DNA from 2 places in the Micromonospora sp. ZG13 genome. Region 2 is predicted to be linked to the other one. Evidence: riboswitches for the same ligand, from Rfam matches in the RefSeq annotation. Region 2 holds a riboswitch; the other holds the start of a gene.
What was found. A riboswitch is a leader RNA that binds a small molecule or an ion and turns the genes downstream of it on or off. The one in region 2 is predicted to bind S-adenosylmethionine.

Region 1 (7,773 bases), on a different contig from region 2:
GCACGCCGCGACGGCGCTCAGCGGGGCGATCAGGAAGCCGACGGTCACCTCCCCCGCCGCGTCCAGTACCGCGCCGGCCACCGCCGCGCCGCCCGCGCTGCCCACCGAGAACGCCGTCGCCGCCCACGCGAACGCCTCGGCCACCGTGCCGGTGGGAGCCACGTCGTCGATCGCGACGAAGGCGATGGTCAGCAGCGCCGGCAGCGCGAGCCCGCTGACCGCCATCAGGCCCAGCATCGCGGCCGGGGCCGGGGTGAGCAGCAACGGCAGGTAGCCGACGGCGAAGACGCCGACCGCGCGGGGCAGCGTGGCATGCCGGCGCAGCCCGCCGAAGCGTACGTAGAGCAGGCCGCCGACCAGCGCCCCGGTGGCCTGCGCGGCGAGCAACCAGCCCGCCCAGGACCGGGCTCCGGCCGCCTCGGCGTATCCGGTCGCGGCGACGGTCACGCTGCCCACCGCCGCGCCGACCAGCAGCAGCGCGCCGAGGACCAGGCGGAGCCGGCCGGCACGCAGCGGCCCGGCCCAGTGGCGTACGGCCGGCTCGCCCCGCCAGCGACGCACCGCGTCGGTCGTGGCGAACCACGCGGTACCGACGGCCTGCAGGAGCGCGGCGGCGGCCAGACCGCCGGGCGGGCCGGCCAGGCCCACGGCGGCGAGCGTGACCACCGGGCCGAGGATGAAGATCAGCTCCTGGACGGCGATGTCCAGGGTGTACGCGGTCTGCACGCGGTGCGCGGGGAGCAGGTCGCGCCAGAGCACCCGCAGGCACGACTCGAACGGCGGCGCGCCCGCCCCGGCCAGGGCGGCGGCGCACACCGTCACCGGCAGGTTCACGTGCGCGGCGGTGAGGGCGAAGCCGATCGTCGACGCCGTCACGGACAGCCAGAGCACCGGCGGCTGCCGCCAGCGCTGCGCCATCCGGGCGAGCATCGGCTGGCCCACGGCGGTGCCGGCGGTGAACGCGCCGACGAGCAGGCCCGCGACGGTCAGCGTCATCGTCTCGCGGGCGAACACCAGCAGGGCCAGCGGGGCCGCGCCGAGCGGGATCCGGCCGAGCAGGCTGGCCGCCAGGACCCGGGCGGCCCGTGGCGCCCGGAGCACCGCGACGGCGGAGGTGTCGGTGGGGTCGGCGGCGGGTGGCCGGTCGGCGGGCGGTACGACGCCGGTGTGGTCGGGTGTGGGCATGGCGGAACGCTCCCGGAGGTGTGGCGGAGGTGAACGGCGGGCGGCGTGGCACCGGGCCGGTCAGGGAGCGAAGTCGGAGCGGTCGTGCTCGTTGCCGTACAGCGGCAGGTCGGGGGTGATCCAGCGGCCGTAGGCGACGGCGACGGCCTCGATCGGAATCACGTGGACAGTCTAGGTCCGAGCCAGCGGCACCGGATTGGACCTCGCCGCGGCGGCACCCGTGCTCCCTACGATGACGACCCACGCACCACCACGTGCCAGGAGGACGTCATGCGGGAGCGCTTCGCCGAGCTGTCCACGCCGCTGATCGCCGACGCCTGCGTACGCCTCGGCGTGCCCCCGCGCGCGGCGCCGGCCGGGATCCGGGCGGTCGTGCCCGGGCACCGTCTCGTGGGCCGGGTGCTGCCGGTGCGCCACCACGGCAGCGTGGACGTGTTCCTGGAGGCGTACGGCGGCGCCGCCGCCGGTGACGTGCTCGTCATCGACAACGGCGGGCGGACCGACGAGGCGTGCGTCGGGGACCTGGCGGTGCTGGAGGGCGCCGCGGCCGGCGTCGCCGGGCTCGTCGTCTGGGGCCTGCACCGCGACACCCCGGAGCTGGTGGAGATCGGCCTGCCGGTCTTCAGCTACGGCAGCCTGCCGGCGGGGCCGGCCCGGCTCGATCCGAGGGAGCCGGAGACGCTCACCAGTGCCCGGGTCGGGCCGCACCTGGTGACCGCCGACGACCTCGTGGTCGCCGACGACGACGGGGTGCTGTTCCTGCCCGCCGCGCGGGCTGCGGAGCTGTTCGCGGCGGCGGAGCGCATCGGCACCGTCGAACGGCTCCAGGCGCGGCGCATCCGCGCCGGGGAGACGCTGCGGGAGCAGACCGCCTTCGCCGACTACCTGACCCGCCGCGCCGCCGAGCCCGGGCTCACCTTCCGGCAGCACCTGCGCCGCGTCGGCGGGGCGATCGAGGAGTGACCGGGGCGGACGTGGCGGGTGCCGAGGCGACGGGACGGGACGGACGCGCCGTCGGCGGGCGCGTGAGGGTGGTCATAACGGCTGGACGGCCCAGCGTGGCGGGCTGCTAGCCTCGTCGGCAGGTCATGAGCGCCAGCGTCAAGCCCCGGCTCGCTGGCCGGCAACCCTCGTCCGCGCAGGGGTGCCCCGGGTGAAGACCAGGCATCGGAGCGGCTCCGGTGCAAGCGCGGCCTGGTTCCCAGGTCGACACCGACCGAGGAGAGCCATGTCCCTGCGCACCTTCCCCCCACCGGCGGTTCCCGCCGTGGCACCGGCGTCGCCGGCGCTGACGCGGCGCCGCCACATCGACATGATGCGGGTCTGCGCCACCTCCTGTCGCCCCGGCGACGCGCGCTAGGCGCGCCACCCCCTCTTCCCTGAACCATCCCAGCGGTACGCCCATCGGGCGCACCGTCGGCGACGCACGCCCGTGCCCGTCGCCGGAGACACCTCATCGGAGACACCTGTGCGCATCCTCTCGTCCCTCACCCGGGCCGCCGCCCTCGGCGTGGCCGCCGTCCTCGTCGCCACCGCCCTGACCGGCTGCGGCGACGACGCGGCCGACGCGGCCGACAACCCGTACGGCCTGCTCCAGCCGGGCGTGCTGCGCGCCGGCACGCTCACCGACGCCCCGCCGAACGTCTACCTCAAGGACGGAAAGTTCACCGGCTTCGACAACGACCTGCTCGTCGCGGTCGCGGAAAAGGTCGGCCTGAAGGTGGAGTTCGTCGGCACCGACTTCTCCGCCCTGCTGTCGCAGGTCAACAACCGCAAGTTCGACGTCGGCAGCTCCTCGATCACGATCACCGAGGCGCGCAAGAAGACCGTCGACTTCGGCAACGGCTACGACTTCGGCCACTTCGGACTCGACGTGCCGGCCGGCTCGTCGATCACCGGCTTCGACCAGCTCGCCGGCAAGCGGGTGGTGGTCGTGCAGGGCACCGTCCAGGACGACTACGCCACCGGCGAGGGACTCGACCCGGTCCGGGTGCCCGACTACAACGGCGCGATCAACCAGCTCAAGGCCGGAACGGCCGACGCCTGGATCGCCCCGGCCGAGATCGGCGACAAGTCGGCCGCCGACAGCGCCGGCAAGATCACGGTTGCGGCCAAGCTGCTCAGCCCGGCCCCGACGGCGTACGCGGTCGCCAAGGGCAACGACAAGCTGCGCGAGGCGCTGAACAAGGGGCTCGACGAGGTGATCGCCGACGGCACGTGGAGCCGCCTGCAGGCCCAGTACTACCCGGGCCGCCCCATCCCGGCCGACTTCACGCCGGGCAGCGGCACGGTTCCGGTGCCGTCGGCGTCGGCCACCTCCTGAGACGTAGCGACGACGAGCAAGCGGGGCGGTGGGAGAGACGATGGATCCGTTGAGCACCCTGTGGGAGACCTTCTTCGACGCAGACTCCATGCGCGAGGCGCTGCCCGAGATGCTGACGGTGGGGCTGCCCAACACGCTGATCCTGGCGATCTCCGCCGCCCTGCTCGGCTCGGTGCTCGGCATGGCGCTGGCCGTCGCGGGCATCTCGCGTACGCGATGGTTGCGGTGGCCGGCGCGGGTCTACACCGACGTGTTCCGCGGCCTGCCGGCGGCGGCGACGATCCTGCTCATCGGGGTCGGCCTGGCGCCGCTGGGGATGCAGGTGTGGGGGCCCAACCCGTATCCCCTGGGCATCCTGGCCCTGTCGCTGATCGCGGCGGCCTACATCGGCGAGATCTTCCGCTCCGGCATCCAGTCGGTGGAGGCCGCGCAGTTGGAGGGCGCCCGGGCGCTGGGCCTGTCCTGGGGCGAGGCGATGCGCCTGGTGATCGTCCCGCAGGGGATCCGGCGGGTGCTGCCGGCCTGGGTGAACCAGCTCATCGCGCTGATCAAGGACTCCAGCCTGGTCTACTTCCTCGGCCTGCTGGCCAGCCAGCGTGAGCTGTTCCGCATCGGGCAGGACTACGCGGCCAACACCGGCAACCAGTCGGCGCTGCTGCTGGCCGGGCTGTTCTACCTGACGCTGACGGTCCCGCTGACGCACGCCGTCAACTGGATCGACCGGCGGCTGCGGCACGGCCGGCAGGCCACTCCCGGTGACGCCGACGACGACCTCGACCTGGCGCTGCCGGGCGCGGCGGGAGGGAACCAGCGATGAGCATCGACACGACGACCTCGGTGAGCCTGAGCGTCCGCGACGTGCACCTTGCCTTCGGGGCGAACCGGGTGCTGCGCGGGGTGGACCTGGACGTGGCGCGCGGAGCGACGGCCTGCGTGATCGGCCCGTCCGGGTCGGGCAAGTCCACCCTGCTGCGTACGATCAACCGGCTCATCGAGCCCGACCGCGGCGACGTGCTGCTCGACGGGCGCAGCGTGCGCGGCGACGACCCCGACGCCCTGCGGCAGCGGGTGGGCATGGTCTTCCAGCAGTTCAACCTCTTCCCGCACATGAGCGTGCTGCGCAACGTCACCCTCGCGCTGCGCCGCATCCGCAAGCTCGACGCGGACGAGGCGGCGGCCCTCGCCCGCGACCACCTGGAGCTGGTGGGGCTGGCGGCCAAGGCCGACGCCCGCCCGGCGCACCTGTCCGGCGGGCAGCAGCAGCGGGTCGCGATCGCCCGCGCGCTGGCGTTGCGCCCGCAGGTGATGCTCTTCGACGAGGCGACCTCCGCCCTGGACCCGGAGCTGGTCAAGGGCGTGCTGGGGCTGATGGCCGAGTTGTCCGCCGGTGGCATGACGATGGTGGTGGTGACCCACGAGATGGGCTTCGCCCGCGAGGTCGCCGACACGGTGGCGTTCATGGATCGCGGCGTGGTGCTGGAGGCCGGCGAGCCGGCCGCGATCTTCGAGCGGGCCGAGCACCCCCGGCTGCGCCGCTTCCTCTCCCAGGTGCTCTGACGGTCGGCTACCCTGCCGCGCTGCGTGACCCGCCCGCGACCCACCAGCCGCCCGGGGCGGGCCGGGCGGAGGAACTGCACGTGGAGATCGAGAGTCGGCGCGAACTGGCGCCCCGTCCGGGGAAGCTGGTCCGACCTCGGCCGGCCTCTGGCGCACTGCCACGCCTTGGCAATATCCTCCACTGCACACGCGAAGCCTGGAGTTCCTTTTCAGGGGCCGCCCCCGCCCCCACCTCCGGCCGCAGAGGAGAGACGCCATGCACGTCGAGGATTCCGCACTGGACCGCCGGACCCTGCTGCGCGCCGGCCTCGGCGCCGCCACGGTCGCGGTCGTCGGCAGCCAGCTCGCCCTCCCGGGCACCGCCCACGCGGACCCCGGCTCCGACCTGGACTGGATCTACAGCTGCGACGAGTGGGGCGCGCGCCCGCCGGCGGACCCGCTGTCGGTCAGCGCCATCCCCACCAACAAGATCATCGTGCACCACATGGCGTTCCCCAACGTCACCGACTACTCCGAGGCGCAGGCGGTCAAGCTGGCCCGCGACTGCCAGAACCTGCACATGGACGGCAACGGCTGGTCCGACACCGGCCAGCACTTCACCATCAGCCGCGGCGGCTACGTCATGGAGGGGCGCCGGGGCAGCCTGGAGCGGCTGCGGGCCGGCGACCGGCAGATGATCTCGGCGCACTGCCCGGGCGAGAACGGCCGCGCCATCGGCATCGAGAACGAGGGCACGTACGTCACCGAGACGCCGCCGGAGGCGCTGCTGGACTCGCTGGTCGCGCTCTGCGCGACCATCTGCCGGCGGTACGGGCTACACGCCCACGACATCTTCGGCCACTGGGACTTCCGTACCACGCTCTGCCCCGGGGCCGCGTTCTACCGGCAGTTCCCCACCCTGCGCCGCCGGGTCTTCGAGGAACTCGGCACCGACCTCGGCGACGTGCCGGCCCGCCGCTGGCCGGACCTGTGGCGCTTCGTCGGCTCCCCCTCCGTACGGGTGGTGCAGTACCTGCTCGCCCACCGGGGCTACGCCGTACCGGTCAACAGCGTCTTCGACGCCGCCACCGTCGCCGCCGTGCAGGACTGGCAGTACCGCAACGGCATCGGAGTCGACGTCGACGCCACCCTCACCGCGCCCACCTGGGAGACCCTGGTGCCGGAGCTGGGCAGGGACGCCACCGGCCTGCCGGTCACCGCCGTGCAGTTCCTGCTGAACTTCCGGGGCCACACCGAGGTCACCACCACCGGCGAGTACGACCACCCGACCAAGATGGCCGTCAAGGACCTCCAGCGCGTCCACGGCCTGCCGGCCCACGGCAAGCTGGACCTCGACACCTGGTGCGCGCTCGTCGGCGGCGTCGTACGCCGGTCGTTCCGCCACTGACCACCGCCGCCGGCCCGTGGGGGCGAACCCGCACGGGCCGGCGGGTGGACCTGCTCGTCGAGCCGGTCTTCGACGGGCAGCGCCTCGCCGCGCCGCCGCCGAGCTTCGCCGAGCCGGGCGACGCCGCCGCGCGCGCCCGGGCACCCTGGCCCGCGAGCTCGCGCGGCTGGGCAGCAGCAACTTCAAGGACTCGGACACCGCCATCGTCGACGAGCACGGCGAGGTGGTGCCGAACCCGCTCGCCACCAGCGAGTTGCAGGCGTACTGGTACGCCGCGCTGCGGCACGCCGGGGTGGCCTTCGCCGCGACCGGGCACCCCACGTACGGCGCCGGGCTGGTACGCCGGGCCGCCGCCTGCCGGAGGTGCTCAGCGGCCTGCCCCGCGACGACGCCCACCCGCACCCCGGCGTCTATCCGGACTCCTGCTCCCCGCAGGCCTGGTCTGCCAGCGCGGTGGTGGCGCTGATCCAGGCCCTGCTGGCGCTGTGCCCGGCCGCGCCGCTGCGCACGATCTTCGTTGATCCGCACCTGCCGGAGTGGCTGCCGGACCTCGTGCTGGAGGGCGTGCGGGTCGGCGGTCGCACCGTGGACCTGACCGTACGACGCGGACGCGGCGGGCGTACGTCGCTGCGCGCCCGTGGCGACCGCATCGCGGTGGTCCGCCGGCCCACCCTCCAGGCGTGGACGACCCGCCGCCGGGCCTGACCGGGCGGTCCCGCCGGTGACGGACGAGCCGCACCGGCACCGCACGCTCGCGGGACGGTCGGCCCGACCGACAGGGCTAGGATCCTGTGGTGGCCGATCAGAGGCTCATCGGGGACGACGAACGGTTGCGCCGCATCGAGGCCGTGACCGACGCGACGCTGTCCCGCCTCGACGCTGCCGACCTCTTCGACGAGCTGCTCGACCGGGTCCGGGACCTGCTCGACGTCGACACGGCGGCCATCCTCCTGCTGGACACGCACGCCCAGCAGCTCGTGGCCACCGCGGCCAAGGGGCTGGAGGAGGAGGTCCGGCAGGGCTTCCGCGTCTCCGTGGGCCGCGGGTTCGCCGGCCGCATCGCCCTGACCCGACGGCCGGTGATCGTCGAGGACGTCGTCCCCGGCAGCGTGGTCAACCCGGTCCTGGTGGCGATGGGGCTGCGGTCGCTGCTCGGCGTGCCGATGTTCGCCCGGGGCGAGCTGATCGGGGTCCTGCACGTCGGCACGCTGCACCGACGCCACTTCACCGACGACGACGTACGCCTGCTGGAGCTGGTCGCCGACCGGGCCAGCCTGGCCAGCCTCGCCCGGTCGCACAACCTCGACCACAGCGCCGCCCT
Region 2 (7,773 bases):
CCCGCTTCGAGTCGGAGCCGCTGGCCGAGGCGGTCGACGTGGTGGGCGCCCCGACCGTCGACGTCCGGGCGGCGTCGCCGACGGGGGAGGCCGTGCTCTTCGTCAAGCTCTACGACGTCGACCCCAACGGCGCGGCCACCCTGCCCAACGGCCTGGTCGCCCCGATCCGGCTCACCGGCCTGCCGCCGACGATCGACGCGGCACGCCCGGTCACCGTCACCCTGCCGGCGATCGTGCGCCGGATCGAGGCCGGGCACCGGCTGCGCGTGGTGGTGGCGACCTCCGACCAGGCGTACGCCACCCCGGTCGAGCCGGCCGTGCACACCGTCGCGGCCACCGGCGCGGTCAGCCTGCCGACCGTCGCCGGCGACCCGATCCCCACCTCCGCGACCGTGTGGCGCTGGGTGCTGGCCGGGTTGGTCGCCGCGATCGTCGTCGGGCTCGTCGTGGTCGTCGCCGTGGTCCGCCGCCGGCACCGCCGCCAGGACAGCTCCGTGCACCCGGCGTACGCGGGCGTCCCGCTGGCTGTGCGGCAGCTCCGCAAGGAGTACGCGGACGGCTTCGTCGCCGTCTCCAACGTGGACTTCGAGGTGCACCCCGGTCAGGTCGTCGGCCTGCTCGGCCCGAACGGCGCGGGCAAGACCACCACGCTGCGGGTGCTGATGGGGCTGACCCAGCCGACGGCCGGCGAGGTCTACGTCTTCGGGCACCGGCTGGTGCCCGGGTCGCCGGTGCTGTCCCGGATCGGGGCGCTGGTCGAGGGGCCGGGCTTCCTGCCGCACCTGTCCGGTCTGGAGAACCTCAAGGCGTACTGGCGGGCCACCGGGCGGCCGGCCGAGGACGCGCACTTCGAGGAGGCCCTGGAGATCGCCGGCCTGGGCGACTCCGTGCGCCGGCGGATCAAGAACTACAGCCACGGCATGAAACAGCGCCTCGCCATCGCGCAGGCGATGCTGGGCCTGCCCGAACTGCTCGTGCTCGACGAGCCGACCGACGGGCTAGACCCGCCGCAGATCGCGGAGATGCGCCGGGTGCTCCAGCGCTACGCCACCGACGGCCGGGCGGTGCTGGTCTCCAGCCACCTGCTGGCCGAGGTGGAGCAGACCTGTACGCACGCGGTGGTGGTGAACAAGGGCCGCATCGTCGCCTCGGGCCCCGTCGAGGAGATCGTCGGCGAGTCGCCCAGCGTGCTGTTCGACGTGACCGACCCGGAGGCCGCCCGGGCGGTGCTCGACGGCCTGCACGGGGTGCGGGTGCTCCCCGACAGCGAGGGCCAGCTCGTGGTGGACACCAATGGCACCGCCCGCAGTGAGGTGGTCGCCGAGCTGGTCCGGGCCGGCATCGGGGTGGACCGGGTGGTGCCGCGGCGCCGCCTGGAGGACGCGTTCCTCGCCCTGGTGGGCGAGAACTCTCGGGGAAGCGGGGACCGATGATGGCGGGCACGTCACCCACGGCGGGCGCGGCGGCCGGCTACCGACCGTCGGCGACCCTGCCGTTCGGCGCCGAGTTCCGGCGGCAGGCCTCCCGGCGGCGTACGCAGCTCGCCCTCGGCTTCATGGTGCTGCTGCCGTTGATCATCCTGATCGCGTTCCAGTTCGACACGGGCGACGACGACGACAACGGGCGCGGGGAGTTCGGCAGCCTGGTGGAGTTCGCCACGTCGGGCGGGCTGAACTTCACCCTCTTCACCATCTTCGTCTCGGCGTCGTTCCTGATGGTCGTGGTGGTGGCGCTGTTCTGCGGCGACACGGTGGCCAGCGAGGCGAGCTGGGGCAGCCTGCGGTACCTGCTCGCGGTGCCGGTGCCCCGGGCCCGCCTGCTGACGGTGAAGCTGGTGGTCGCGCTCGTCTACTCGGCCCTGGCGCTGCTGCTGCTCGCCGGCACCGCCCTGCTGATCGGCACGCTGCGCTACGGCTGGGAGCCGCTGCGCAGCACCGTGGCGGCCCAGCTCGAACCGGGCGAGGGGCTGCTGCGGCTGCTGGGGGTGCTCGGCTACCTGGCGGTCGTACTCCTGGTGGTGGCCGGCCTGGCGTTCCTGCTGTCGGTGGTCACGGACGCCGCGCTCGGCGCGGTCGGCGGCGCGGTGCTGCTCTGGATTCTCTCCAGCATCCTCGACCAGATCACCGCGCTGGGCGCGCTGCGCGCGTTCCTGCCGACGCACTACAGCACCGCCTGGCTGGGCCTGCTGTCGACGCCGGTGCAGACCGACGACGTGGTACGCGGCGCGATCTCCGCGATCAGCTACGCGACGCTGTTCTGGGGGCTGGCGTTCTGGCGCTTCACCCGAAAGGACGTCACCAGCTAAGGCGCCGGGTCGGCCGCCTTCTTCCAGGCGCTGACCCCGATCCGGCCCGTGTTGCCGAGGTCGATCGGCCCGTCCAGGCCGACGACCTGCGCGGGCCGGCCAGCGGCGGGCGCGACCTCCAGGCGCTCGCCGGTGGTGGCGACGACCGTCGGGTCGGTGACCAGGTTGCGCCAGAGCACGGCGGCACCGGCCCGTTCGCCGGGCCGCAGGGTCAGTGGCCGGGGCGGCGCGTCGAAGCCCGACGTGATCTCCTTGGCCCCCTCGACCACCCGGACCGGTATCGGGTTGCCGTCGCCGTCGTGCAGACGCAGCACGGGATAACCGTTCAGCGGGTAGGGCTCCGTGCCGCAGTTGACCAGCTCCAGCCCGAGGGCCCGCAGACCCATCGCGGCGCTGGAGCCCGGCGAACTGATCCGGACGCCGGACTCCGGGCACCCGCCGGGGGCGGTCCCGGAATCCGGTGTCGGCGCGCCCGCTCTCGGGATGGTGCTCGGTGCCGGATCGACCGACGGCGGTGCGGCCGCGGAGCAGGCGCCGAGCAGGACGAGGCCGGCCATCGTGACGCCGATCAGCCGTGCCGGTGTGGAAACTCCGCCGCGCGGACACGGTGCGGGTCGGTACGCGGGGGTTGCCATCGCCCGATCATCGCACCGGCCGGTGCTCAGCCGGCCCCGGACACCCGTCCGGGGGAGCGGCTGATGGGCGCTGTCGAGCTGCCCCGTGCGTGGGACCGGTCTCTCCTCAGGTGAGGAACCCGGGGAGCGCGAACTGCTGTCTGTGAGACTGCGGTTCCCGTGAGTGAGAATCGGGTATGTCCACTCCGCCCGCCGTGCCGCCGCCTGAGCCGCCCGCCGAGCCGTCGCCCGCGCCACCGGCTCGGCCGTCCACGTCCCCGCCCGCGCCGCCACCCGTCTCGCAGGCCGCGCCGCCACCCGCGCCGGCACCGGGGCAGCGGCCCGGGCCGAGCGCCCTGGCCGTGCTGGCCGATGAACGCCTGCCCGGGTTTCGCGGGCTTCGGCCGAGGCAGCGTGCGGTGTACGCGACCGCCGTCGCCGTCGTCGTCGTGCTCGGCGTGCTGTTCGCCTACCACGCCGACCTTCTGCTGGACCGGTCGACGGCCACCGATCGGGCCCGATCGGACAGGCAGGCCGAGAAGGTGGTCGACCGTGAGCAGCCCGCGTTCGTGTCCACCGTCACTCCCCTCGACTACGACCGGGACCTGCCCGAGGCCTTCACCGTGCTGCTCGACCGGCCGCTGACCGAGGGCGAGCAGGCCGCCCTCACCGCCCTGACCGGCGCCAGGTCGGAGGTGTGGGAGTTCCTGAAGCCGCTCGGCGGCCGGTTGGTCGAGCACGCGTCCTACGTGGCCCCGCGGGAGGACGGCAACGAGAATCGCGGCCATGCCCAGACGTTCGACCTGAACCTGAACAGCGACCGCGCCGCCGGGCTCACGATCAACAACATGACTGCCGTCAAGGACACGTGCCGCGTACCGACGGCGCAGACCGTCGTCACCCTTCCCCCGGCGGGTGCGGAGTCCCGGCAGGGCCTGCTGTGGGACCTGACCGGGGGACCGACGGACGAGCCGCACGGTCCGTACGCCCTGGCCGAGGGCGAGCCGGAGGAGGGCCGGCTGTACTTCCGCCGCAACGTCGTCGAGCTGGGCAACGGTCAGTCCAACATGGCCTTCCGTATCCAGCCGGAGGTGTCCACCCACACGTGCGAGTGGCACATCGTCGCCTCCTACACCGACACGACCGGTTCCCACGAGCAACGCATCCCGGGCGGCACCGGAACGTTCACCACCGAGGCCGTCCCGTCGCAGCCCGTCCAGTACTTCGAACGCCCCCCGGGCCCGGGGTGGGGCTGCCTCGGCGAGGTGAGCCAGCAGAATTGCCCGGAGACCGCATCCGTACAGCTCCCGAGGCCAGCGGCCCACCGGCCGGTCCCGGGCTGAGCCGCGCGTGCTCGTTCCGGCCGGAGCCGGCAACGATCGACGGGTCCCGGACGGCCCGGTCGCGGGGACGTCAGCGGGACCGGGGCCTGCGCTTGCGGGTGGGGGAGTCGGGGGAGTCCGGCGCGGTGCCGGAGTCGGCGGTGTCCCCGTCGCCGGACGCGTCGGTCACCCGGGCGTCGGTGTGGCGCAGCTCGGCCAGCGTCGTGCCCCGGAGTTGGTAGACGGCGGTGCGCCGGATGCTCAGTTCCGCCATCGGGCCGTCCGCGGGGCGGGTCAGGTAGACCACCGTCGCCCTGCCGTCGCGCACGCTGACGCTCTCCACCGGCGTACGGTCGCCGAGGTCGACCTGGGCCTGGTAGTCCGGCTCGCCCCTGACGTTGCGCCAGGCGGCGAGGGTGAAGAAGCGGCCGGTGCCGCCGCCGTCGAGCATGACCACCCCCACCGCGTCACCCGCGCCGTCGCCGTCGAGGTCGCCCACGGCGCACGGCCGCTGCAACTCCACCCTCGTGCCGTCGGGGTCGGACCAGCGGCCGTCGGCGAGGCGGATCGGGGCGGCGTACCCGCGGTAGCGGATCTTCCTGCTGCCGACCCGGGTGTTGCGCAGCTCCAGGCAGCTGAGCCGGTCGTCGGTGGGGCGGGGGGTCGGGGTGGCCCGGGCGGTCGCCGGGGCGGTGTCGACGTCGTCCCGCTCGACGGCGGTGCCGGCGGGCCGGTCGGCGGACCGGTTCCGCTTCTTCCGGTTGCCCGTGGAGCAGGCGGTGGTCACCACCAGCAGGCAGGCCATGGTCAGCGCCACCACCGGGACGAGCTTGCGACGCATTCGCGCGTTCCTTTCCGTCGATGTGACCGGCACCGTAACGGGCCCGCGCCAGCCCGCAAGGCGGCAGGGACGCCCCTATCCATGGGAGCGTTCCCACGGATAGGGAATTCATCGACACGGTCGAATCTTTGTCGGCATCCTGGTGCCGTCCTGCCGTCCTGATCGGAGGTGCCCTGATGCTCACTGACCGGATAGGTGGCCCGGCCCTGTCCCTGTTCCGTGCCGTCGTCGGCCTGCTCTTCCTCTGCCACGGCCTGGCCTCACTGCTCGGGATCCTCGGCGGCAGCCGGGGCACCGGCGAGGCGGTCCCGCTCGGCGAGTGGCCGGGCTGGTGGGCCGCGCTGATCCAGGCGGTCTGCGGCGGCCTGGTCCTCGTCGGGCTGTTGACCCGGCCGGCGGCCCTGCTGGCGTCCGGCTCGATGGCGTACGCGTACTTCGTGGTGCACCAGCCCGACGCGCTGCTGCCGCTGCGCAACGGTGGTGAGCTGGCCGTCCTGTTCTGCTGGTCGTTCCTGCTGATCGCCGTGTTCGGTCCCGGCGCGTGGGCGCTCGACACCCTGCTGCGCGCCCGGCGCCCCGCCGACTCCCGCTCGGTGACCGTCTGAATCCGTACCGTCGAGGAGGGTTCCGCCGGCCCCGCCCGGCGGATCGACGGCGGCTGCGGGATCGCTCACAGCGTGGGATCCGACGTCGATCCGGGCGTTGTCGGTGCTTAGACTCGACGGCACAACTGCATACCTCATCCAGAGGGGCTGAGGGATACGGCCCGACGACGCCCCGGCAACCACCCCGCGCGCTCACCGCAGAGCGACCGGCGGGGCAGGTGCCAATTCCGTCCCCGCCGCAGGGTGCGATGCGGGGGAAAGATGAGAGGACCCTCGACATGACGTCGACGTTCGCCCCCTCCGGCATCGACACCACCGCCAGCCCCGCCCGCGCCCTGGTCTGCCGCGCCTGTTCGGCCCGCTACCCGCTCGCCGCCCAGCACGCCTGCTACGAGTGTTTCGGCCCGCTGGAGGTCGACTACGACGCCGCCGCGCTGGCGACGGTCACCCGGGAGCAGATCGAGGCGGGCCCGCGCAACATCTGGCGGTACGCGGCGCTGCTGCCCGCCGGGCAGGACCCGGCCACCCGGGTCACCCTCGACCCCGGCTTCACCCCGCTGGTGGCCGCCCCGCACCTGGCCGCCGAACTGGGCGTCACCGGCCCGCTCTGGGTCAAGGACGACAGCGCCAACCCGACCCACTCGTTCAAGGACCGGGTCGTCTCGGTGGCCCTGACCGCCGCCCGCGCGCTCGGCTTCAGCCGCTACGCCTGCGCCTCCACCGGAAACCTGGCCAACTCCGTCGCCGCGCACGCGGCCCGGGCCGGCGCGCCGTCGGTGGTCTTCATCCCTGGTGACCTGGAGCAGGGCAAGGTCATCACCACCGCCGTCTACGGCGGCGAACTGGTCGCCATCGACGGCTCGTACGACGACGTGAACCGGCTCTGCGGCGAGCTGGTCGAGACGGACGAGTTCGAGGACACCGCGTTCGTCAACGTCAACGTGCGCCCCTACTACGCCGAGGGCTCGAAGACGCTCGGCTACGAGGTGGCCGAGCAGCTCGGCTGGCGGATCCCCGCGCAGGTGGTGATCCCGATGGCGTCCGGCGAACTGCTCACCAAGATCGACAAGGCGTTCGCCGAGCTGGTCGAGATCGGCCTGGTCGAGGCGCCGGCGGGCGGCTGGAAGGTGTTCGGCGCGCAGTCGGCCGGCTGCAACCCGATCGCCACCGCCCTGCACGCCGACACCGACACCATCACCCCCGTCCGGCCGACCGGCATCGCCAAGTCCCTGAACATCGGCGACCCGGCCGCCGGCATCTACGCCCTGGAGGCGGTGCGCCGCACGGGGGGCTGGATGGAGTACGTCGACGACGACGAGATCCGCGCCGGAATCCGCCTGCTGGCCCGCACCACCGGCGTCTTCGCCGAGACGGCCGGCGGCGTGACCGTGGCCGTGCTGCGCAAGCTGGTCGAGTCGGGCCGCCTGGACCCGACCGCCGAGACCGTCGTCTTCAACACCGGCGAGGGCCTCAAGACCCTCGACGCGGTGGCCGGCCAGGTCGGCCCCACCCACCGCATCAAGCCCTCGCTGCGAGCCGCCCGCGACGCCGGCCTCCTCGGCTGACCCGACCCGGCTACCGGGGCGGGCGGGGGATTCGCGGCGTAACTGGGTTTTCGCTGTGAGTGCGGAAAACGCGCCGACAAGGACTTGACGGCAGGAACCGGACGGCGCAAGATGCTCCGTGCGGGAGGGCGTTTCGCCGGAGACTTTGAGTTCTTGCGACCCAACGCCGGAGGCGTTGTGCGAGCGTCCCTCCCGACCAACTTCCGATCGGGCCAGCGTTAATTCGCTGGCCCGATCGTCGTCGGGGGGCGCACCCTGAGCCGATGAGCATCGCGATCGCGCCGCTCGACGCCGCCGACCAGGCCGCCGTCGACGAGGCGTACCGGATCGGCGCGGCGGCCAACGACGCCGACCTGCCGGACTTCCCGCCCTTCTGCCGGCGGCGCTTCGAGGCGGCGATCCGGCACCCGATGCCGGGCAACGAGCCGCTCTGGGCGCTGGCCCGGCTCGACGGCGTGCCGGCCGGCTACCTCGCACTGGACCTGCCGCAGCTCGACAACACCGAGAACGCCACGGCCGAG

Region 1: another riboswitch for S-adenosylmethionine. It lies ahead of AC5L34_RS25265 (ABC transporter substrate-binding protein); the one in region 2 lies ahead of thrC (threonine synthase).

What each region holds. Positions count from the first base shown of each region.
Region 1 is NZ_JCADBQ010000016.1:97,112-104,884, forward strand. Features, by position in the region: gene AC5L34_RS25255 (MFS transporter) at 1-1,185, opposite strand, end outside; gene AC5L34_RS25260 (RraA family protein) at 1,456-2,148, shown strand; SAM riboswitch class IV at 2,270-2,381, shown strand; gene AC5L34_RS25265 (ABC transporter substrate-binding protein) at 2,654-3,508, shown strand; gene AC5L34_RS25270 (amino acid ABC transporter permease) at 3,549-4,325, shown strand; gene AC5L34_RS25275 (amino acid ABC transporter ATP-binding protein) at 4,328-5,065, shown strand; partial or broken gene AC5L34_RS25280 (hotdog domain-containing protein) at 5,089-5,247, opposite strand; gene AC5L34_RS25285 (peptidoglycan recognition protein family protein) at 5,322-6,452, shown strand; gene AC5L34_RS25290 (hypothetical protein) at 6,816-7,157, shown strand; gene AC5L34_RS25295 (PP2C family protein-serine/threonine phosphatase) at 7,247-7,773, shown strand, end outside.
Region 2 is NZ_JCADBQ010000001.1:692,165-699,937, reverse strand. Features, by position in the region: gene AC5L34_RS03385 (alpha/beta fold hydrolase) at 1-1,433, shown strand, start outside; gene AC5L34_RS03380 (ABC transporter permease) at 1,430-2,305, shown strand; gene AC5L34_RS03375 (DUF4232 domain-containing protein) at 2,302-2,862, opposite strand; gene AC5L34_RS03370 (hypothetical protein) at 3,339-4,262, shown strand; gene AC5L34_RS03365 (hypothetical protein) at 4,333-5,082, opposite strand; gene AC5L34_RS03360 (DoxX family protein) at 5,259-5,687, shown strand; SAM riboswitch class I at 5,819-5,955, shown strand; gene thrC (threonine synthase) at 5,966-7,252, shown strand; gene AC5L34_RS03350 (GNAT family N-acetyltransferase) at 7,516-7,773, shown strand, end outside.